One region of the Pseudoflavonifractor sp. BSD2780061688st1 E11 genome, then DNA from elsewhere that is predicted to be linked to it. Evidence: a T-box and tRNA genes for the amino acid it is inferred to sense, from the RefSeq annotation. Region 1 holds a T-box; the other holds one or more tRNA genes.
What was found. A T-box is a leader RNA that pairs with one kind of tRNA and senses whether it is charged. The one in region 1 lies ahead of metG (methionine--tRNA ligase), so its partner is inferred to be a tRNA-Met.
Positions count from the first base shown of each region.

Region 1 (5,325 bases):
TAGTCTAATAGTATTCTAGCACAAACAACCGTCAGAATCACTCTATTTTCATCACTTTTCGCCCTTCATTGAAAAAGATTCTGCAAAATGCTATACTTTTTTCAAGTTTATACTATGATACGATCTTCAGTTTTGATCAGGAGGGCGTTTATGGATTTAAAAGATTTGGAGTATACTCTGGCAATCGCAAAATACCGTTCCATCAGCAAGGCTGCAAAAGAACTCTTTCTTTCACAGCCTTACCTGAGCAGCAAACTAAAATCTCTGGAAAAGGAACTCGGAATCCAGATTTTCCGGCGCACGTCTACCGGGATCATTCCCACCGCCTCAGGTGAAGAGCTGCTGAACAGCGCCGCAAAGATTCATTCTGAAGTGGAATATATACGCCGGCTGAAAGCGCGATCTTCCTGCCGTCTGGATATTGTATCCTACTACAGGCCGTTCTTTTTCAACTGCTTTCTCCGTTTCCAGGGGAACTTTCCTGTAGAGGGTTCTGAAAGTTTTAAGGAGCTTTCCCTGAAGGAATGTTTTCAGGCGCTCAACTCCGGGGCCGCCCGTCTTGCGCTTGTATGCTACGCGAGCAACACTCATGCCATCTATGAAAAAATGGCCCGGTCTTATCATTGTACAGTCAAAAAGCTGTTCCCGGACGTCAGACTTTCCGTAATTATGCGGAAAGGGCATCCTCTTTCCGGACATTCCTGTGTAACACCTGAAGATATGTTTCGTTTCCCACTCGTCTGTTTCAATGATTCTCTGCCGTTTTTCAGGCATATTGAACTGACGGATTTCTCCGGTATTTTATATGTCAGTGACCGCGGCGGTTTTTTTGATACATTGGAAAACAGTGACAGCATCGGAGTTCTGGCTATTCTTGGAGAAGAACCTGTCAAACAGGATATCTGTTATGTTCCGCTGGAGTCAAAATATAATACACTGGACTTCCTGTACGCAACAGCGGACAATTACCAGCCAAATCCCCGGGAGGAACAGTTTCTAGCATTTATCCGTGAGTGCGCACACCCGGTTCAAAACCGGAACTGACGGCAGTTTTCAGCTGCCAGACACATCGCTTCATAATAAAAGGCGGGAGCCCGCCCATAGGGACAGCTCCCGTCTTTTCCTGTTTTCTAGCAGATTTCCGCTCCTGCCGGAACGTCTTTTTCAGGCTGCATCAGTACGATGTTTCCATTTTCATCTTCCGCACAGAGAATCATTCCTTCGGAAAGCACGCCTGCCAGCTTCGCCGGTTTCAGGTTGACAAGAACCATGACTTTCTTTCCGACCATCTCTTCCGGTGAGTACCATTTCTTGATTCCGGACACGATCTGTTTTACCTGGCTTCCGATCTTCACCTGAGAGCAGAGAAGTTTTTTGGACTTCGGAACTTCCTCACATTTGATGATTTCGCCTACCTGGAACTGCATTTTCATGAAATCATCGTAGGAGATTTCCGGTTTTGCCTCGATATCGATCACCGGACCTTCCTCTTCCTGCGGTGCTTCTTCCGGCTGTGCAGGATGAAGTTTCTCTACTTCTTCCATCACTTCTTTGATATCTCTTCTTGCAAAAAGAATCTCCGGCTTGTCTGTCACATGGCCGTCTCCAAGCTGCGCGAGGATCTTTTCGGCTGTCTCCGGCATATATGGTGCAAGCAGTTTTGCTCCTTCGGAGATGCTTGTAATCAGGTTGTAAAGCACTGTCTCAAGACGGTCTTTCTTATCCTCTTCTTTTGCAAGTGCCCATGGCATTGTTTCATCGATATATTTGTTGCAGCGTTTGAAAAGATTGAAAATCTCTGTGATGGCGTCTGCCACTCTCAGGTCTTCCATCTTGGCGTCCACTTTGCCGGATGTCTCTTCCGTCACACGCTTCAGGTCTGCATCCACTTCTTCTGCCACGCCTTTATCCGTCACTGTTCCGCCAAAATACTTATTTGTCATGGAAACTGTTCTGTTTACAAGGTTTCCTAATGTATTGGCAAGGTCAGAGTTCATTCTCTCTACCATCAGTTCCCATGTAATGACACCATCGTTGTCAAACGGCATTTCGTGAAGCACAAAATAACGTACTGCATCCACACCGAACAGGTTGACAAGCTCATCCGCGTAGATCACATTTCCTTTGGATTTACTCATCTTGCCGTCTCCCTGCAGAAGCCACGGATGACCAAATACCTGCTTCGGAAGCGGAAGATCCAGCGCCATCAGGAAAATCGGCCAGTAAATCGTATGGAAACGGATAATATCCTTTCCGATCAGGTGCAGGTCTGCCGGCCAGTTCTTGTTGAAAAGCTCAGAGCTGTTTCCGTCCGCATCGTATCCGATTCCGGTGATGTAGTTGGTCAGCGCATCCAGCCATACATAAACGACATGTTTCGGATCAAAGTCTACCGGGATTCCCCACTTAAATGACGTCCTGGATACACAAAGATCCTGAAGTCCCGGAAGAAGGAAATTGTTCATCATCTCGTTTTTCCGCGCAACCGGCTGAATAAATTCCGGATGCTCGTTGATATGCTGGATCAGGCGGTCCGCATATTTGCTCATTTTGAAGAAGTATGCTTCTTCTTTTGCCGGTGTACACGGACGTCCACAGTCCGGACATTTACCGTCCACAAGCTGGGACTCGGTAAAGAAGGATTCGCACGGAGTACAGTACATTCCTTCATAGTATCCTTTATAAATGTCTCCCTGATCATACAGCTTTTTGAAGATCTTCTGCACCTGTTTCTCATGGTAGTCATCCGTTGTACGGATAAAATGATCGTATGATGTGTTCATCATGTCAGCGATCTCTTTCACCTGGGCAGCTACTTTGTCCACGTACTCCTTCGGAGTCACGCCTGCTTCCTCCGCCTTCAGCTCGATCTTCTGTCCATGTTCATCTGTTCCGGTCTGGAAATAGACATCGTAGCCCTTGCTTCTTTTGTATCTTGCGATTGCGTCCGCAAGCACAAACTCATACGTATTTCCGATATGCGGTTTGCCGGATGTGTAGGCAATCGCAGTCGTGATATAATACTTTTCTTTTTCATTACAATTACTGCACATAGATTTTTCTCTCCTTTTTTAATAAACGCTAAAATCAGCTTCACCTGTTGATACGGTCCACCAGTCAACGCTACAAAATAAACATAGAGTTCCGCTTGCGGAACTCTCGCGCCGAGTGCGGTCGCGTCAGCGACAAATTTCTGCCTCGCACGAGTACGCATCCCGCGGAGCGTTTTTATTTAACAGGGAACAAAGTTTCCTGTTAAATAAAAAGCCTTCCGGGGATATTTCCCCGGAAGGCGAATCCGCGTTACCACTTCCGTTTATCTGCCCCTCGCAGGACAGACCTCTGCGAGTGCCGGACGGCACCCTCCGCTGTAACGGGCGGAACCCATCATGAATTATCACGGTCATCCGTGTTCATCCATGCCGCTCTGAAGCCATCTTCCATCTTCCTTTCTCCATCCCTCTCAGCATCCGGGAATTCTCTGTAAGATTCCAGAACATGTACTCTCTTCTTCTACGCGTTTGCTTATGTAGTAAAAATGGTAGCATAGAAATTTTTGAAAGTCAAGATTTAACAATCCACTTCCCTTTTCGATTGGTTCCTACTCTTTCAATTACTCCCTTTTCTTTCATTTTTTTGATATAGTACTTCAACGTATTTTTATTTAAATTCAGTTTTTCAGCCATTTGTTTTTGAGAAAGAAACGGATTCTGTTCTATCAGTTCCATAATATTTTTTTCAGGATCATTTTCTTTAGACTGGGTGGTTTGGGTGACTGACTGGGTGGTCTGGGTGACTGACTGGGTGGTCTGTTCTTCTCTATTTCCCTCATCCAATGGTACAATAATTTTAAATATATCTCCTTCAATAAACTCGGGATCATTTCCAGAATAAAATTTACTATATTTAAATAAATTTCTTACACCAGAACCAAGCTGATCCGCATAACCAATATTTCTAAAAAAGGATGCGATAATTGGATTTTTGGGTATTGGTTCCATATTATCCGGTGTAATCACAATATTTTGAGAAGCACGATTGGCATTCTCCACATACATCCGTTCCTTTTCTATTACAAATTTTGCCTGATAAGAGCTTGTATATTCACGATGGATCAATGTATTCGCAATCATCTCACGGGTGATAATATTTCTCAGACTCTTACGTTGGTCATCTTCGAGAAAAAATTTATCCAGCAAATGCTTGCGCCCAAATTCCATTAAACGCTCATAGCTTTCTATCAAATTTGTCTGGATGATTTCTCTATCATCATAACGATCAATGTTTACTCTGCGTAAAAGCGCATCTGTCACATAGGCCGGTACAATGTCTAAAATTACATCGTCTTTTCCAAGAAGCATAACCGCTGCCAGATTGAATCCCTGCTCACCAGTTACACGATCAATAGAATATAATCTCGCACTTTTCAACAATTCATCATCTGTCATACGGCTCCACGGATGTCCGCTTCCGTTACTCTGATTTTCTGCCATAATACGAAGTTTAGGAAGCATATCAATCCGGTCATAAATTATTTTCTTGTAACTATGAACCTCGGCACTTGGTAAAACATGAATATGAATAATTGTCTTGCCCTCATATTTCAGGACTTTGGGTGACAAATAAACTGTAGGTGTAAACAACGCCGGATTGCTGACACAGCTTATAAAGTTTCTGACCATATCAGCTGCCGCATTTTCCGGCACCCCTAAAACAGTTCCATCATCCAGTACGCCTAAAAAAATGTCTCCTCCAAAACGGTTCAGAAAAGAGCATACTGTTTCATATACATCGCTTTCAATACCATTCCCACAACGCTTGAATTCCACTGCGATGGTTTCTCCTATGTCCCGTATTTCCTTAATCGCTTATGAATCCACAGCCTCGCCTCCTTATTCCGTCACTTTCCCTCCGTAGTACACCAGTCCTACAACGCCCGGTCCTGCGTGTGTGCCTATGCTTGGGCTGACATCGTTGATAACGACATCCTCAAATCCAAGATCGTTTACCATTTTCTTCACTGCGAGGGCATCCTCCATGCAGTCTCCGTGAAGGATTGCCACTTTGCGGTCTTTTCCGTAATGTTCCGGATCCAGCGACTTTTCCATGTTGGTGACAAGTGTTTTCAGCGCCTTCTTCCGCCCGCGGACAGTGCCGTCGGATTTCAGTTCTCCTGATGCCGTTATACGAAGAAGCGGCTTGATGTTGATCATGCTGCCGACAATCGCAGTCGTTTTGGAGACACGTCCTCCTCTTTGAAGATGGTGCAGATCATCCACGGTAAACCAGACATTGATATGGCTTCGTTCTTCATTCAGTACTGTC
Region 1 covers NZ_SPHM01000035.1:20,574-25,898, reverse strand. Annotated here, with positions in the region: gene FGQ85_RS14145 (LysR family transcriptional regulator) at 151-1,044, shown strand; gene metG (methionine--tRNA ligase) at 1,131-3,053, opposite strand; T-box leader at 3,286-3,525, opposite strand; gene FGQ85_RS14135 (winged helix-turn-helix transcriptional regulator) at 3,564-4,829, opposite strand; gene FGQ85_RS14130 (DegV family protein) at 4,893-5,325, opposite strand, start outside.

Region 2 (5,325 bases), on a different contig from region 1:
CAGTAAGATCGGAAAATATATTTCTATTCTAAACCGTCAGTCACAGAAGTATCTGCACCATCTGGTGGAGCAGTACGGGATCGGCTATTCCAGCTATTATTTTGTCATGTATATTGGGGCCAATCCAAAGTGCAGCCAGAGAGAGATGTGCGATTCCATGGCCATGGATCAGGCAATGGCGACGAGAGAGATGCGCCGCCTCGAGAAAAGTGGATATATAATCAGGGAAAAACGTCCGGGAAATGCAAAAACATACGAAATTTCGCTTTCAGAAAGCGGAGAAAAACTGTATCTGAAGCTGAAAGACAAGTTGACGGAATGGTGGGGAGAACTGCTGGCCGAGAGCGAAATCGATCCGGAGCCGTTTTCCGAACAGCTGCGAATACTGGCAAAAGCTGCCCATGAGAAGGCCGCGGGAATGGAAAATCAGGAAAAGCGAACCAAAAAGACAAGGTAAAAAATTCTTGACAATGACATGAAAATGCTTTACAGTGTTAAAGAAGAAAAGCGATGTATGTTTATGCAGACTTTTTTAGGAAAAGAAGTAGGAGGAAGATGTTATGTCATACGTAGATGAAGTGATTGACCTTGTAGTAAAGAAAAACCCAAACGAACCGGAATTTCACCAGGCTGTCAAAGAAGTTCTGGAATCTCTCCGTGTCGTGATTGAGGCAAATGAAGATAAATACAGAAAAGAAGCGCTTCTGGAAAGACTGACAGAGCCAGAAAGACAGCTGCTCTTCCGTGTGCCGTGGGTAGACGACAACGGACAGGTACATGTCAATAAGGCATACCGGGTACAGTTCAACAGCGCAATCGGACCATACAAAGGAGGACTCAGACTCCATCCGTCTGTAAATTTAAGCATTATTAAATTCCTTGGATTTGAGCAGATTTTCAAAAACTCCCTGACAGGTCTTCCAATCGGCGGAGGAAAAGGCGGATCTGACTTTGATCCAAAAGGAAAATCCGACAGAGAGATCATGGCATTCTGTCAGAGCTTCATGACAGAGCTGTGCAAATACATTGGAGCAGACACAGACGTGCCGGCCGGAGACATCGGAACAGGGGCAAGAGAGATCGGCTACATGTTCGGACAGTACAAGAGAATCCGCGGCGTATTTGAAGGCGTGCTCACAGGAAAGGGTCTGACTTATGGAGGATCCCTTGTTCGTACAGAAGCAACAGGATACGGACTGCTTTACTTCACGGAAGAAATGTTAAAACTTGCAGGCAAAGACATGAAAGATAAAGTCATTGCCATCTCCGGAGCAGGAAATGTTGCGATCTATGCAGCAGAAAAAGCAGTACAGATGGGTGCAAAAGTCGTGACCATGAGCGATTCTACCGGATGGATCTACGATCCGGAAGGCATTGATCTGGATGCAGTGAAAGAGATCAAAGAAGTAAAACGTGCAAGACTGACCGAGTACAAGACATACCGTCCGAACTCCGAATACCATGAAGGTGCAGGTGTATGGTCCGTAAAATGTGACATCGCACTTCCTTGCGCAACACAGAACGAACTGCACCTTGAAGATGCAAAACAGCTTGTGGCAAACGGATGTATCGCAGTTGCAGAAGGAGCAAACATGCCGACTACAATGGAAGCAACAGAATACTTACAGGCAAATGGCATACTCTTTGCACCTGGAAAAGCATCCAATGCCGGCGGTGTTGCAACATCCGCACTGGAAATGTCACAGAACAGCGAGCGTTTGAGCTGGTCTTTTGAAGAAGTTGATGCGAAACTGAAAAACATCATGGTAAACATCTGCCACAACGCAGCAGACGCAGCAAAGAGATACGGATGCGAAGGCAACTATGTTGTAGGAGCAAACATTGCCGGATTTGAAAAAGTAGCAGCCGCAATGGAAGCTCAGGGAATTGTTTAAAAATTTCCGCAAGATAAAGACGCAGATTCATTGAGATCCTGCTATAACAGTCTGAAACGGAAAAAGCCGCAAAGACCATCAAAAAAAGTGAAAAAATCTATGTCAAAAAAGATAAAAAAAGTGTTGACATTTATCAGATGTTAATAGTATAATAATCAAGCGGGTTGCGAAAGCGACCCGCGATATATGGGATCTTAGCTCAGCTGGGAGAGCATCTGCCTTACAAGCAGAGGGTCATAGGTTCGAGCCCTATAGGTCCCATTTCGTAAGAAATTACGAACATATGGCGGGATAGCTCAGTTGGCTAGAGCATACGGTTCATACCCGTAGTGTCGCTGGTTCGAATCCAGTTCCCGCTATTCATATGGGATCTTAGCTCAGCTGGGAGAGCATCTGCCTTACAAGCAGAGGGTCATAGGTTCGAGCCCTATAGGTCCCATTTCTTATGACAATTACAAAACATATGGCGGGATAGCTCAGTTGGCTAGAGCATACGGTTCATACCCGTAGTGTCGCTGGTTCGAATCCAGTTCCCGCTACTACAAATTCATAAGTACAAAAAAAGAGACGAAAGTCTCTTTTTTTTGTTGTGTTTTACTTTCGGCGGGGACGTGTTCCGATACACAGGTACACGACGTAAATGACAAAAAAACCCCCGAAACCCGCATAAAATAAGGCAAAACTCAAATTGTCAGATTTTTTCCATCGGGGACAGGTTCCGATACACCGGAACACGTCCCCGATAATTTGGCAATAATTCTAAATAATTCTTAATATTTCTGGAATATGGTTTTTTACGTTGTATCTGGCAGACTTTTTAGATATAATATTGAAAAAATCGAACGAAAAGGGGAAGGATATGGAATTACGTTTAAATAATGTGAAGAAATCTTTTGGCAGCAAGGTGGTTTTGCATGATTGTTCCTTTGTGTTTGAAAAGGGAAAGATTTATGGGCTTCTTGGGCGTAATGGAGCTGGTAAGACGACGTTGTTTAATTGCCTGAGCGATGAGATTCAGCCGGATTCAGGGGCTGCTATGCTCTGGGACGGAGAGAACGAGCGGGAGATAATGCCGGATGAGATTGGATATGTGTTTTCGGTGCCGGTGCTTCCGGATTTTTTGACGGGTGAAGAGTTTGTACGGTTTTTTATGGATATTAACAGGGACAGGATTGAGCCGGGGACGAGTGCGGAAGCGTATTTTGATCTGGTGCAGATTGACCAGGAGGACAGGAAGAAGCTGATCAAGGGATATTCTCATGGAATGAAGAATAAGCTTCAGATGATTTGTTTTATGATCTCAAGGCCGCCGGTGATTCTTCTGGATGAGCCGCTGACTTCACTGGATGTAGTTGTTGCGCTGGAGATGAAGCGTCTTCTGCGCAGTATGCAGAAGGATCATGTGATCATTTTCTCTACGCATATTCTGCAGCTTGCGACGGATCTTTGTGATGAGATCGTCATTTTAAGTGACGGGAGACTCAGGCAGATCGACCATGAGATGTTGAAGCAGAAGGATTTTGAAGAACAGATCATTGAATTATTGAAGGATGAGGAAAGCCATGGTTAGAACATTACAGCAGATTATTATGTTAAAAGCAACAATTGTGACGAATACGTTCCTGTATTATCTGAAGAGACTGTGGGTGATCGGGAAGCATGTTCCGGACAGTGTGTATGGGAATCGGGAATTGAAGATGGTGCTTGCGGTGTTGTTTACAATTCTTGGTCAGGTTTTCAGTCTGGCGGGGAAGGCGCTTTACATATTTCTTTTTGCTGTCCTTCCGGCACTTTTTGCTGGTACGGCGGAAAGTGGAGTGAGATTTGACAGTCTGGTTCAGATCCTGTTCTTTTTGTCCTGTATCATGGGACCGCTTCAGGATAGTGTGGTCTTTAAAGTAACGAAAGAGAAATTTACCGCGATACGGTACATGAAAATGGATGTGGAAAAGTATACAAAGGTATATCTTCTTTACTGTTATATCCCGTTCGCATTGTATTTTCTGATTTGCATCATGACAGCTTCCTGGTTTACGGGAGGAAGTATTGCAGACGGTATATGTCTCTGGATTGTCATTGTGATGATGCGTGCTGCGGGCGAGGCGTTTCAGGTATGGCTGTATGACCGGAAAGGGATTGTGTTCTCCAGAAAAACCGGATGGGTATGGACAATTATTTTTCTGTCCGTTGCCGGTGCATATACTGTGTTCGTGCCGTGGGGACCATTTTTGACTGCAGAGAGACTGTTTCATCCTGTTTTACTTGTTCTGATTTGTATTGTGGGTGTGATTTCGGCGTGGTATATTCTGTCAGGATACCGTTGTTACCGCCGGAAACTCCACAGGACGGTAGAAGAGCAATGGCTGTTTTCTTCCATTGTCAATCAATCCACCCAGGCGGCAAATGAGAAGTCTGTGGGAATTCGGGAGCAGGATCTGCATGCAGACAACAGAAAGATGGCGGAAGTGGAAAAGCTTCACGGCTATGAATACTTTAATGCTTTGTTTTTCCTGAGGCACAGGAGGCAGATTCTAAGACCGGTGTACTATCGTCTGGCGGCAGTCGTGGGCTTTTTTATCGCAGGTGTGATGTTCAGAGTGGGAATGCCGGAAGTAGCGTATCTGGGAGCAGAAAACCTTCCGGATTTCCTTCCGATTTTCGTTTTTGTTATGTATATGATGACGGTGGCTGACAAGGCCTGCAAGGCAATGTTTTATAATTGCGATAAAAGTATGCTGAAATTCGGTTTCTACCGGAATCCAAAGACGCTTCTATCCAATTTCCGGATCCGTCTGGTAAAAATCGCGGGGTATAATCTGGTGATCGGAGCTGCAATCTGTGCAGCGGTGGCAGGATTTCGTGGAATCTGCGGTATCTGGAATTTTGGACAGAACATGTTTTTGTTTTGTGCGGCAGTACTGATGCTTTCTGTGTTCTTTACCGTGCATCACCTGTTTTTGTACTACGTATTCCAGCCGTATTCTGAAGAGATGAATGTAAAAAATCCGTTTTTTCAGGCAATTAATATGGCGGTCTATCTGATTTGTTTTCTGTGTTATGAGCTTCAGGCAAACGGTACTCTCACAGGAAATCTTCCGTTTACCGCAGGTGTGCTGGTTGTGACACTTGCCTATATTGTGGCGGCGCTCATTCTGGTGTACCGCTATGCCCCGAAAATGTTCCGCGTTAAATAATGTTCCTGAAAAATCAGTAGTTTTTGGGAAGAATATGTTAAAATAAGATGGAAAAGAGTACAATACATGACAGATGAACGTGAAAAGTAAAGGAGGAGTCTTATTGAGAGTAGGAATGGGATATGATGTCCATAAATTGACAGAAGGAAGAGACTTGATTATCGGAGGGGTGAAGATTCCATATGAAAAGGGGCTTTTGGGTCATTCGGACGCGGACGTGCTTTTGCATGCGGTCA
Region 2 covers NZ_SPHM01000008.1:131-5,455, forward strand. Annotated here, with positions in the region: gene FGQ85_RS05055 (MarR family winged helix-turn-helix transcriptional regulator) at 1-457, shown strand, start outside; gene gdhA (NADP-specific glutamate dehydrogenase) at 561-1,895, shown strand; tRNA gene FGQ85_RS05065 (tRNA-Val) at 2,084-2,156, shown strand; tRNA gene FGQ85_RS05070 (tRNA-Met) at 2,181-2,254, shown strand; tRNA gene FGQ85_RS05075 (tRNA-Val) at 2,262-2,334, shown strand; tRNA gene FGQ85_RS05080 (tRNA-Met) at 2,361-2,434, shown strand; gene FGQ85_RS05085 (ABC transporter ATP-binding protein) at 2,755-3,465, shown strand; gene FGQ85_RS05090 (hypothetical protein) at 3,458-5,089, shown strand; gene ispF (2-C-methyl-D-erythritol 2,4-cyclodiphosphate synthase) at 5,193-5,325, shown strand, end outside.
Region 2: it encodes a tRNA-Met, which carries the amino acid that the T-box ahead of metG (methionine--tRNA ligase) is inferred to sense. The anticodon was not compared.